One region of the Pseudomonas sp. 1 genome, then DNA from elsewhere that is predicted to be linked to it. Evidence: riboswitches for the same ligand, from Rfam matches in the RefSeq annotation. Region 1 holds a riboswitch; each other region holds the start of a gene.
The links. A riboswitch is a leader RNA that binds a small molecule or an ion and turns the genes downstream of it on or off. The one in region 1 is predicted to bind cobalamin.
Positions count from the first base shown of each region.

Region 2: another riboswitch for cobalamin. It lies ahead of AC1MDC_RS14280 (TonB-dependent receptor plug domain-containing protein); the one in region 1 lies ahead of AC1MDC_RS01235 (CbtB domain-containing protein).
Region 3: another riboswitch for cobalamin. It lies ahead of cobO (cob(I)yrinic acid a,c-diamide adenosyltransferase); the one in region 1 lies ahead of AC1MDC_RS01235 (CbtB domain-containing protein).

Region 1 is NZ_JBWXMQ010000001.1:277,116-281,361, forward strand. Features, by position in the region: gene AC1MDC_RS01215 (ATP-grasp domain-containing protein) at 1-339, shown strand, start outside; gene AC1MDC_RS01220 (sugar phosphate isomerase/epimerase family protein) at 336-1,253, shown strand; gene AC1MDC_RS01225 (AzlC family ABC transporter permease) at 1,243-1,941, shown strand; gene AC1MDC_RS01230 (hypothetical protein) at 1,928-2,254, shown strand; cobalamin riboswitch at 2,291-2,511, shown strand; gene AC1MDC_RS01235 (CbtB domain-containing protein) at 2,634-2,831, shown strand; gene AC1MDC_RS01240 (CbtA family protein) at 2,843-3,544, shown strand; gene AC1MDC_RS01245 (cobalamin biosynthesis protein) at 3,541-3,954, shown strand; gene cobM (precorrin-4 C(11)-methyltransferase) at 4,045-4,246, shown strand, end outside.
Region 2 is NZ_JBWXMQ010000008.1:166,662-170,907, reverse strand. Features, by position in the region: gene AC1MDC_RS14295 (aldo/keto reductase) at 1-566, shown strand, start outside; gene AC1MDC_RS14290 (LysR family transcriptional regulator) at 638-1,573, shown strand; gene AC1MDC_RS14285 (DUF2790 domain-containing protein) at 1,619-1,876, opposite strand; cobalamin riboswitch at 2,072-2,277, shown strand; gene AC1MDC_RS14280 (TonB-dependent receptor plug domain-containing protein) at 2,369-4,246, shown strand, end outside.
Region 3 is NZ_JBWXMQ010000013.1:179,861-184,106, reverse strand. Features, by position in the region: gene bluB (5,6-dimethylbenzimidazole synthase) at 1-172, opposite strand, end outside; gene AC1MDC_RS20335 (cobyrinic acid a,c-diamide synthase CobB) at 169-1,569, opposite strand; gene cobO (cob(I)yrinic acid a,c-diamide adenosyltransferase) at 1,566-2,177, opposite strand; cobalamin riboswitch at 2,259-2,484, opposite strand; gene AC1MDC_RS20325 (hypothetical protein) at 2,651-3,235, shown strand; gene AC1MDC_RS20320 (PQQ-dependent sugar dehydrogenase) at 3,301-4,246, shown strand, end outside.

The DNA.
Region 1 (4,246 bases):
ATGGTCTGGAAAACCACCGGCGTGCATCTGGCGGCCAGCACCATCGCCGCAATGACGGGCTCTGCTCTGCCGGAAATCGAGAAACCCTACGTGAAAATGGCGATTCGCTACATTGAAGCGGACCACACCACCGACCCGAAACCGCTGCAGGGGCGTCTGCTGCAACAGCCGTTTGCGCTGCGCGCGATCCTCAACCATGACAAGTTCGGCCGGCCCATCCGCCGCTCTGCAGACCGTCACGGCTACGTGCTGCTGGGCTGTAGCGACGCGGACGACCAGGCAGCCTTCAACGCTGCGATTTCCCACCCACGGTTCACTACCCAAGGACAGGCGCAATGACCACGAATGAAACGCTGTACCGTATCGATGGCCCGATCAGTCAGGATTTTCCGCTGATCTCCTTCTCCACCAATGTCTACGACAACCCGGCGGACATCTTCGGTTCAATCACCGATCTGGCCCGACATTTCAAGGCCGTGGAGTTCGAAATCGGCGAAGACGCCGAACAGGTCTTCTGGTCACTCAGCGCCGAGGAACGTGTCAATCTGGCCCGGCAGATCCGCCGTTTCACTGAGCACAATGGCATCACCCTGACCGTGCATGCCGGCTGGTGGGGACGCCAGTACAACCTGTGCTCCCCGGATCTGGCCGAACGCGCCCAGGCAGTCGACTGCCTGAGCGCCGCTGTGGATTTTTCCCGTGAGGCGGGTGCCACCAGCGTCACCTTCCACCCCGGCTATAAGGATCAGCTGGAAAATAGCGTGTTGCTGGACAACCTGATCGACGCGATCAATCAGGTCAGCACACGCTGCAACACCGATGGCATTGCCCTGTGCCTGGAAAACATGGGCGGACAGCGACCGAAATTTCCGGTATTCACGGTCGAGGAACACCTGCGCTTCCACCAGGAAACCGGATGCTTCGTGACCATCGACGTGACGCACCTGTGTTCGCTGCTGCCGTATGGCGAAAGCCTGTTCGAAGCCATCGCCGGTCTGGCGCCGATCACTCGGCACCTGCACATTGCCGATCTCAACGATACGCACCACCAGCATCTGCCGATCGGCGAAGGCAACCTGCGCCTGAGCGATGTGCTCAATCGTTTCGCGGTCAACGGCTATCGCGGGGTCGCGGTGGTGGAAGAGTTCATTCCGCGCTTCTCCACCGAGTACTACCTGGAGAAGGCCCTGGCCTACAAGAAAGGGGTCGAGGAACTGCTCGCCGGCACGCGGCAAAGCACCCATGCCGGTTGATTCCGCGCTGGCAAAACCGGCGTCGCACAACGAGATTGCGACCGGCATTCGCGATGCGCTGCCGTTCGTGTTCTCGCTGTTGCTGACTTTCACCCTGATCGGCATGCTCGGGCGCCGCCATGGCCTGGACTTGCCGGCCATGGTGGTGTTCAGCGGCACGGTGATGGCCTCGCCATTGCAACTGACGCTGCTGGAAACGCCCGCGCATCTGCTGAACGCCTTTGGTGTGCTGGTCTCTGCGCTGAGCATCAACCTGCGCTTTCTGGTTTTCACGCTGAGCCTGAAATCCAGCCTTGAAGGGCCGATCAAGGCGTTCGTTCCGGCACTGGCGGTAATGGCCAATGCTGCATTCACGCTTATGTCGATCCGCAAGGAACAGCAGCCGATCAGTCGAGCGTACGCCAACACCGTGTGCTTTTTGCTGTATGCCGCCGCCCTGCTCGGCACCATCGCCGGCTATTGCTTTGCGAGCCTGGCCGACAACGCCGTGATGGATCACGTCAGCGTGGTGATCGCCGTCTTCATCAGCGCCTCGCTTGGCAAGATGGCCCGCGAGCGTCACAGCTTCCACGCGCAATGGATCGCCGGCCTGGCCACCGCCGCCAGCTTGCTGTGGCTGGGCGAAGTGAGCCTGCTGCTGGTCCTGGCAGTCACAGTCCTGACGAGTTATGTCTATGACCGAACCTAGTACTTTCTGGTTGTATGTGCTGATCTGCGCACTGGTGTCCGCGATTTGCCGGCTGCTGCCGCTGGCGGTCGATGTCGAGCGGCTGTCCGGCGGTGCCCGCAGCTTCATCGGTCGCCTCGGCAAGTACACGTCGGTGGCGATGCTGGTCAGCCTGCTGGCGGGGTCACTCCTTCCACTGACCAAGCAGCACGCCGCTGCAATGCAGTGGATTGTGCCGGTAACGCTGGCCTGGCTGCTGAGCCTGACGCCAATCAAGTCCTACTACGCGTTTTTGATCGCCTTGGCGGTGTACGTGGCACTCGCGACGCTTTAGCGCCGTCGATTGACGCGAATCCCCCGCCCATGGTCTCCTACACAACTTGTTACGGGTGCCCTTCACAGGGTGAAACGGGAAACCGGTGAATCATGTGCTTTACTCTAAAGCCATGTCAGTCCGGTGCTGCCCCCGCAACGGTAAGCGAGCGAAGCGTCAGATCCACTGTGCCGATGGCATGGGAAGGTGACGCTTGCAGGTCGGCCTGACGCCAGCCCCTCGTGAGCCCGGAGACCGGCCCGCAACACACAGTGCGCATCCTGCGTTACTGAACATAACAAACCCGCGGTGGGCGGGCGCTGTTCGAACCTCTGCGTGCCTGACTCGCAGGGATTTTCATGCGCTCTGTTCACCCGCTGACACTCCAGAGGGAAGCGCCATGTCGATCATCAGCAGCACCGGCAGCAATTCGGACAAGATCTCCAGCACCACTACCCTGAGCCAACGCCTGACCGCCGCCGTCTGCGCGTCGATCCTGGGTGCGTGCCTCGTGTATTTCGCCGGTTTCTCACACATCGAAGCGGTACACAACGCCGCCCACGATACCCGTCACAGCGCCGCGTTCCCGTGCCACTGAGACCTGACGACATGATCAAGCGTATTGCGCAGACCGCAGGTTTCACCGGCCTTCTGGCCGCCCTGCTCCTGACGTTGCTGCAAAGCTTCTGGGTTTCGCCACTGATTCTGCAGGCCGAAACCTTCGAGAAAGCCGAACCGGTGGTCGAGGTTCACGAACACGCCGCCGGCACCGCCGCCCACACTCACGATGCCGAAGCCTGGGAGCCGGAAGACGGCTGGCAGCGCGTGCTGTCCACAACCGGCGGCAATCTGGTGGTTGCCGTGGGCTTTGCCCTGATGCTGGCGGGCTTGTACACCCTGCGGGCGCCGACCAAGACTTCCCAAGGTTTGCTCTGGGGCCTGGCCGGTTACGCGACCTTCGTGCTCGCCCCGACCATGGGTCTGCCGCCCGAGCTGCCGGGCACCGCCGCTGCCGACCTGGCCTCGCGTCAGATGTGGTGGATCGGCACTGCCGCCTCCACCGCTGTCGGTCTGGCCTTGATCGCGTTCAGCCGCAGCTGGCTGATGAAGATCCTCGGCGTAGCGATCCTTGCCGTGCCGCATGTGATCGGCGCGCCGCAACCGCAAGTGCATTCGATGCTCGCACCGGAAGCTCTGGAAGCGCAGTTCAAAATCGCTTCGCAGTTGACCAACGTCGCGTTCTGGCTGGCCCTGGGCCTGATCAGCGCCTGGTTGTTCCGCCGCAAAAGCGAAGGCCAGTACCACGCATGACCGATGACAGCGCAGCGCCGACCTTCGTGGTCGGCCTGGGCTGCCAGCGCGGCTGCCCGGCCAGCACGCTGCGCGCATTGCTTGATCAGGCGCTACAGGCGCATCGAATTGATCTTGAGAAGGTCAAGGCGCTGGCCAGCATCGACCTCAAGCGCGATGAACCCGGCCTGCAGGAACTCGCCGCACAACTGGCGCTGCCGTTGCTGTATTTCAGCAGCGAAGAGCTGGCCTGTTATCAGCAACGCTTGAGTCATCATTCACAAATCGCCTTCGAACGCACCGGTTGCTACGGCGTGGCGGAAAGTGCCGCCCTGGCACTCGCCGAACAGTTGATCAGTGGCCCGGCAAAACTGCTGATTTCCCGGCAAAAGTACGCGCAGGCAACTCTGGCATTGGCCGGCGCTGCGTAAATTCCCGATAATTCCTGCTTTCGATCATGAGCATTCTTCATCTGAAGGGCTTGTGAAGCACTGCACTGCCCTTTTCTACAGGATCCAGCGATGACCGTTTACTTCATCGGCGCCGGCCCCGGCGACCCGGAATTGATCACCGTCAAAGGCCAGCGGCTGATCCGCAGTTGCCCGGTGATCATCTACGCAGGTTCGCTGGTGCCGACGGCGGTGCTGGAGGGTCATTGCGCTGAAACCGTGGTCAACAGCGCCGAGCTGCACCTGGAACAGATCATCGACCTGATCAAGACCG
Region 2 (4,246 bases), on a different contig from region 1:
CCGGCGACGATCAGGACCCACGGGATGTGTTCGGGCACGTGATCTACGATGGCGAAACCCGTTTGATCGACACCTGGCGTGCCCTCGAAGCGCTGGTGGATGACGGTCGCTGCAAGTCCATCGGGCTTTCCGACATCACCCTCGCCGCGCTGAAGAACATCGTCGCCGCCGCACGGATCAAACCAGCGGTGGTGCAGATCGAATCCCATCCGTACCTGCCCGAGTGGGAGATGCTGGAGTTCTGCAAGGAACACGGCATCATCCTGCTCGCCTTCGCCCCGCTGGGCCATGGCATGGAGCCGAATGTGCTTGAGGATTCGGTGCTCACCGGGATCGCCCGGCACGTACAAAAAACCCCGGCGCAAGTGGCCCTTGCCTGGGCGGTGCAGCGGGGAACGGCGTTCCTGACGACCTCGGCGAACCCGAGCCGGATTCAGGAAAACTTCGATATCGCGACGTTGCCGCACCGGGCGATGCGCGAGATCAGGGAAGAGATCACGACGCGAATCCGCTTCAACTCGGTGGTCGAGACGGGCGTACCCGGTTTCATTCCCCGCAAAAAGTGACCATGGCGAAGGGGCGGTCTACTGTGAGGTCGCCCCTATATTCTTTCCACCTGCCTGTTGAGACGACACCGATGGACGTTTTCCAGAGCATGCGTTTCTTCATCGCCGTCGCCCAAAGCGGCAGCTTCACTGCCGCGGCCGAGTTGCTGGACACCAACACCACCAACGTCTCCAAAGCCATCTCCGCCCTCGAAGCGCGTCTGCACACCCGGCTTATCAACCGCACCACCCGGCGTCTGGCCCTGACCGAGGCCGGCATGCGTTATCTGGAGCGCTGCGAAAAAATCCTCGATGACGTGCGCGAAGCCGACGAAGAAGCCGGCACCGCCCAGACCTTGCCCGTTGGCCGCTTGAAAATTCACACCATGTCGGCCATCGGCAACCACTACGTGATCGACGCCATCGCCCGCTATCGGGAAATTCACCCCACGGTGATGTTCGACCTGACCCTGACCAACCGCGTCCCGGACCTGCTCGAAGAAGGCTTCGACATGTCCATCGTGCTGGCCCGCGACCTGCCGGATTCCGGCTTCGTCGCGCAACGTCTGGGCATCACCTACAGCATCCTCTGCGCCTCGCCCGCCTACGTGGCAAAACGCGGATTGCCGCAAACACCGGGTGAGCTTTGCGAGCACGAGTGTCTGCGCATCGTCAACACGGTAATGCCGGTGGAGAACTGGACTTTCGAAGGGCCCGAAGGCATGGAAACCATCACCATTCCCGTGTCGCCCTTTCACATCAACACCGCCGACGGCATGACCATCGCGATCGGAAAAGGCATGGGCATCGGCATTCAGCCGATCGCATCGGCCGTGGATGGCCTGAGGGCGGGAACACTGGTGCGGGTGCTGCCGGAATACCGGCTGGAGGAGTTGAACCTGTTTGCGATCTATCCGTCGCGCAAGTTCGTCGATGCGAAGATCAAGACCTGGGTTGAGTTTCTGAAGCAGTCGATCCCGCAGTTACTGGCATCGGATGAAGACGTGGTTGGAGCGAAAGCGGTTTGAGCGTGGCAAGTATGGAGTGTCGACCCTCCATCCTCTGCACCTGACTCAACTGGAACAGCCAGTGCCCATCACCTGATATTGCAGAACGTGGCGCTCGCCATGGGAATCTTCGTAGGTCATCTGCACCGGCACCGGGGCGCATTCGTTGGCCGGTTCGGTAATGGAGATGACGTGCTCGATATCCAGATTTGTCGAAGAACTGTAGGTCTCGACCGGGATATTCGCCGCGTCCGTGTTATCGGCGTAAGCGTGTGCACCGAAACTGCCAAGCATTAAAACCAGCGCGATTTTCTTGAAGCTCATGATGTTCACCGTCTCGTTGAGGACCGTGTTTGTTCACGGGTTGGAGACGATGCTAAGGGTTGGGGTGGCGAGGAAATATCGGCGGGTTGGACAAACACTGTTGCTGGATTTCGTATGAATCGGATCAAGCCTGCAAAACCGCCTTCAACGTCATCCATCGACCGTCCAGGTTGACGCACGCCCACCCGAATGTTCAGATGCCGCCCTGTTTCAGGTGTCCCATGCCGCCGTGCATGGGGTGAAACGGGAAACCGGTACGTTCTTTTCGAACAAGTCCGGTGCTGCCCCCGCAACGGTAGGCGCGTGATGCTTTCGACACACCACTGTGGCCAGACGGCCATGGGAAGGTGAAAGCGTCCAGACGCGCGAGCCCGGAGACCGGCCTGAAATGCTTTTGGCAAACTCCTGCGGTGGGCGGGCATGGGCCGGTGTCGGCGTGTGCGCGATGCCTTCTCTTGCATGCTCTTCTGCGAAGATCCTTTCGAGAAGACGATGATCAAACCTTTCAACACTCCGGCTCCATCCCTGTTGTTCGGCTGTCTGTTCAGCCCCCTGTTGCTGGCGGATGACACGCCGCTCGAACTCCATCAGCAAATCGTTTCCGCGCCGTCCGTGGAGTCCACCACGGTGGCCGACATGGCGCAGTTCGGCAGCAAGGTCGAGATTGTCACCCGTGAGCAGATTGAGCGCGCGGGCCCCAGCGCCGATGTCAGCCGCGTGATGCAGATGTTCATTCCCGGTCTGTACGTCGCGCCGAAAAACGGCCCGTTCGACTACGGCACTTATTCTCTGCTGGGCGGGCGCAACGACGACACGCTGATCCTGCTCGACGGCGTGCGTCTGAACAATCGCCTGTACGGCGGTTTGTACCTCGACACTTTGCCGGCCAATGCCATCGAACGCATCGAAGTGCTGAAGGGTGGGCAAAGCCTGTTGTTCGGTACGCAAGCGGTGTCGGGCGTGATCAACATCGTCACCCGCAGCCCGCACAGCCGCAAAGCCTCCGGTGAAGTGAACATGGGCCTGGACACCTTCGGCGGCACCACCGGTGATGCGCGGGCCGAGAACATTTTCAGCAACGGTTTTGGCGATCTGGGCTTGCTGGCCTATGTCAGCCATAACGTCTCGGACGGCTATCAGCCGTTTCGTAATCGCGACCTGAAAAACGTCTCCGAAAAGAAACGCGCCTATGAAGTCACAACGTTCGGCGGCAAGGCGATTCAGTCCTTCGGCGATGACAAACGACTGGAGCTGTTCTACCAATACGCCGACGCCAACCTCGATTTCGCCCGCCCGGTGGACAACCACAAGACCACCAACGACCGCGTCCAGCAGATCGCCACGGCGACCTTCGAACAGACTCTCAACGAGCGCCTGAGCTACTTCGTCAAAGGTCATATCAACGACTGGGACACCCGGTACACGCGCATCAACAACACCGCCAATGGCGGCACCCGAACCATCAATCACAACGACTACTGGGGCTTCACCGACTGGGGCGTGCAGGCCGAAGGCAAGGCGCAATTGCCCGGCGGGCACGTACTGGTGTTCGGCACGGACAACCAGTGGTTCAAAGGTCAGGACGATGTGCTGATCATCGACAACGACAAGGCCGAAGCCCATGCGCTGTATACCCAATTGCGCCCGCAGATTGACGCCCTGCCCGACTGGCACCCGAGCATCGGCATTCGTCACGAAGCCATGGGCGGTGGCGACAGCGCCACGGTCGGCATGCTCACTTCGCTGTATGACCTGAACGAAAACTGGGCCCTGCGCGGCCAGTACGGCACGGCCTACAAACTGCCGAACGCCGAGCAATTGTTCGTCAACGAGCCCGGTGATGAGTTGGGCAACCGTAATCTGAAACCGGAGAAAAGCCGCAACGCCGAACTCGGTCTGGATTACAAAGGCCTGCTGCTCGACCGCGAGTTCAGCGCCAGCGTCACCCTGTTCAAACGCAAGATCGACGACCTGATCACCCTCGACGACATCCAGTGGGTCAACGGCCAGGGCCGGGTGCAGATGCGCGGTTTCGAAGCGGACGCCAGACTGGCGCTCAACGAGCAATGGAGCCTGCAGGCCGACATGACCCGCAACCTCACCGAGTCGCGCTCGGGAGTAACGCTGAACGATGTGCCAAGCTTTTTCGCCCGCTCACGCATTGGCTACGAGTCGGTCGACCGGATGTGGGGCGCCGGCGGTGCGATCCGCTATATCCGCGACGTGATCAGCTCGAAACAGATCGAATACGGCCATTATTCGGTGGTGGACGCCGATGCTTATCGCTATCTCGACGGCGCCCATCAGCATCGCCTGAGTCTGTTGGTGGAGAACCTGTTCGACCGTGACTACGTCACCAGTCGCTCGAAC
Region 3 (4,246 bases), on a different contig from region 1:
AGCGCCACGGCTGCATCAGGCCGACGCTCGGTGCCTGATGTGCCGCCTCAAGCAATCGGCGCAACAGTTCCGGCTCGACCGTGCCACCGCTGAAGTGGCGCATGTCGCGGCGTTCGGCGATGGCGCGGTAGACCGCTTGGCGCTCGGCGTCAGTGAAGGCGTTGTCGGTCATGGCCCCATCGCTGGCAAGCCAGCTCCCACAACGGATTGCGTTTCTTCAGACATCACACCGCCCACTGTGGGAGCTGGCTTGCCAGCGATGGGGGCCTTATGGTCCGGCGCAAATAATATTGCGATAGCTGCAGGATTGGACGGGAAATAGAAATGCACGTACGAGGCGGTCATCCGCCCTTGCCTGTAAACCGCTTCCGCGCCGCGCCCGCCATTGGGGCTGTGGCCACGGGCGATTGGCGTCAGTTCGGTGGTGGTCAGGGAATGGTGATAGGTGTGGCCGCGCAACTGGCCTTCCGGCAAGTCGACTTCTTGCAGCGCCAGCGCGGCGAGGCGCTTTTGCATCACGGCGTCGCCACTCAGCAGGCCGACCAGATCAGCGCGGGTGCCTTCGACATCAGTCAGCGAGTCGAGCAGGTACAGCATGCCGCCACATTCGGCGAGCAGCGGTTTGCCGGCCGCATGGTGCGCGCGGATCGCTTTGAGCATGTCGGCGTTCTGCGACAAGGCAACGTGGTGCAATTCCGGATAGCCGCCGGGCAGGTACAAGCTGTCGGCGTCGGGCAATTGCCTATCGCGGATCGGCGAGAAGAAACTCAATTCGGCGCCCATCGCCCGAAGCAAGTCGAGACTGGCGCCGTAGGTAAAGGCGAAAGCTTCGTCGCGGGCGACAGCGATTCGCACGCCTTCGAGCAGCCTTTCAGTCTTGCCGATTTCAGGCGCGGCGAATTCCACGGCCGGTGGCAGCGCTACCTCGCAAGTGCCGGCCAGCGCTTCGGCGGCAGCGTCGAGGCGCACGTCCAGGTCATTGAGTTCGCTGGCCTGCACCAGACCGAGATGGCGGCTCGGCAGTTCGATCCCGGTTTCCCGGGACAACGCGCCGTACCAGCGCAGGCCTTCGGTGAGGCTGCCTTCGAGCAACTGCGCATGACGCACGGTGCCGACACGGTTGGCCAGCACGCCGGCGAACGGCAAGTCCGGCTGATAGCGCGCCAGCCCCAGGGCCAATGCGCCGAAGGTCTGGGCCATCGCGGTGCCGTCGATCACGCCGAGTACCGGCACGCCGAAATGCCGGGCCAGATCGGCGCTCGACGGCGTGCCGTCGAACAAGCCCATCACGCCCTCAATCAGAATCAGATCGGCTTCGGCGGCGGCTTCCCACAACAGGCGTCGACTTTCCTGCTCGCCGACCATCCACATGTCCAGTTGATAGACCGGCGCACCGCTGGCGCGCTCGAGGATCATCGGGTCGAGAAAGTCCGGGCCGCATTTGAACACGCGAACCTTGCGCCCCTGATTGCGATGCAAACGGGCCAGCGCGGCGGTGACGGTGGTCTTGCCCTGACCGGAAGCCGGCGCGGCGATCAGGACCGCCGGGCAGTGACGTGGTTGATTCAAAGTTCGACGCCTTTCTGCGCTTTGATGCCGGCCTGGAAGGCGTGCTTGATCATGCCCATTTCGGTGACGGTGTCGCCCATCTCGAGCATTTCCGGTTTGGCGGCGCGACCGGTGACGATCACATGCTGCATCGGCGGACGGGCCTGCAGATCGCTGAGCACCTGATCCAGATCGAGGTAACCGTGCTTGAGGGCGATGTTCAGTTCATCGAGCACCACCAGACCGATCGACGGATCACGCAGCAGCTCGCGGGAGACTGCCCAGGCCGCTTCGGCGGCGGCGATGTCACGCTGACGGTCCTGTGTTTCCCAGGTGAAGCCCTCGCCCATTACATGGAAGCGCACTTGCTCGGGGAAACGACGAAAGAAAAGCTCTTCGCCAGTACTGTTGCGGCCCTTGATGAACTGCACCACACCACACTGCATGCCGTGGCCCATGGCGCGGGCGAGCATGCCGAACGCCGAGCTGCTTTTGCCTTTGCCATTGCCGGTCAGCACCAGCACCAGGCCGCATTCGTCCGGCGAATTGGCGATGCGCTCGTCGATCACGGCTTTTTTGCGCTGCATGCGCGCCAGGTGGCGCTCGTCGCGTTCGGGGGAATCAGTCATGGGGGAGCTCTCCGTTGAGGCTGGATAACGGCGGGCAGGCACAAGAATAGACGGCAACAAGCCTGGCATCGCCCACCGTGATGCCGCTGGATGGATCAGGCCGGTCTCCGGGCTCATGAGCGGCTTGCGCCTGGCTGCGCGCCTTCCCGCTTTTACGCAGTGGCATCAGACGCAGCTTTTACTCATTTACCGTTGCGGGGGCAGCGCCGGGATCGTGAGGGTTCATCACTTGGAGACCCGCCTCACCGGCTTCCCTGTTTCACTCTGTCGACATGCGCCACAGAGCACCTGAAACAAGCCGCGAAGGTTAGAGGGTTGGGGGTGGAGCGTCAATTGAAGAGGGTCTCGCACGGCGAATAACTGCCGCTGATCAATTAACTGACGCCAATCTTGTGCCACACTGTCAGCAGTGATATCAAAGAGCCATGCTTTTTGACTGCAGAGAGCACATCACAATAACAAGGGAGAGCACCATGCAAGGCATGATCATCAGCAATCCGCGGCTGGAATTCCTGCGCCCGGTGCTGGAACGCTGGTTTGACTGTATCGACCGCTACAACGCCGTGCGCGGCGACAATGACACTCCTTATTGGCACGACGAAAAAGCCAACCTCGGCCTGCTGTCCGCCGCTGCCTGGATGGCCGAATTGGTGACCTTGAGCGACACCGCCACCCGCAAACAAAACGAAGAAGGCGAGCGCAATGCCCGCGCCGACCTGTTCATTGCTGGCGCCGAAGATCGCGCCTTCATCCAGGCCACCCAACGCTGGCCGCGCGTCACCAACCTGAATCTGACGCAGGCTTTGGTGGATATCACCAGCGACGCCAGGCGCATCAGCTACGCCAGCGACCTGAAACTCGGCTGCCTGTTCGTCGCCCCGCAAAAAGCCCAGCACAGCGCCAGCCCGGAAGAGTTGCAGGACATGGTCGACGACCTGCAAAAGGAACACACCTGCGCCGTCGCCTGGTACTTTCCCTACGCCTACCGCAAATTGCGCAGCGAAGCCGGCAACTATCACCCCGGCATTGCCGTGCTTTTCAAGGAAGCCCGCGGCTGAGGGTTGAACCATCGGGCTTGTGCGCTTCTCTATGACTAAGAATGCATTCATAGGGAAGATCAGCAATGCGCAAGCCCCAGCTCGTTTTCGTCATCGTGCTCGCCGGAGGGCTCGCCGCCTGTGGGGAATCCTCCAGCCTGCAAGTCTCCGACGGCACTGGCCCGTCACCGAAACTGCCCGAACCGAACAAGACCCTGATTCCGACGGTGAACATCGCCCCGGCCATCGGCTGGCCAGCCGGCGCGAAACCGACGGCAGCGGCAGGTACTCAGGTGGCAGCCTTCGCCGAAAATCTCGATCATCCGCGTTGGCTGTATGTACTGCCCAATGGCGACGTGCTGGTGGCGGAAACCAACGCTCCGCCGAAACCGGACGACAGCAAGGGCATTCGCGGCTGGGTGATGAAAAAAGTCATGGGCCGCGCGGGTGCCGGTGTCCCCAGCCCGAACCGCATCACCCTGCTGCGCGATGCCGATCATGATGGCGTGGCCGAGACCCGCACGGTGTTCCTGCAAAACCTCAACTCGCCGTTCGGCATGACTCTGGTCGGCAACGATCTGTACGTGGCCGACACCGATCGCCTGTTGCGCTTCAACTACGAGCCCGGCGCGACCGAAATCAAGAGCCAGCCGATCAAGGTCGTGGACTTGCCGGGCGGCACGCTCAACCACCACTGGACCAAGAACGTCATCGCCAGCAAGGATGGCAGCAAGCTGTACGTCACCGTCGGCTCGAACAGCAACGTCGGTGAAAACGGCCTCGATCAGGAAGAAGGTCGTGCGGCGATCTGGGAAGTGGACCGCGCCACTGGCAATCACCGGATCTTTGCCTCGGGCATCCGTAATCCCAACGGCCTGGCCTGGGAGCCACAAACCGGCGCGCTGTGGACAGCCGTCAACGAGCGCGACGAAATCGGCAGCGATCTGGTGCCGGACTACATCACTTCGGTCAAGGACGGTGGTTTCTATGGGTGGCCGTTCAGCTACTACGGCCAGCACATCGACGTGCGCG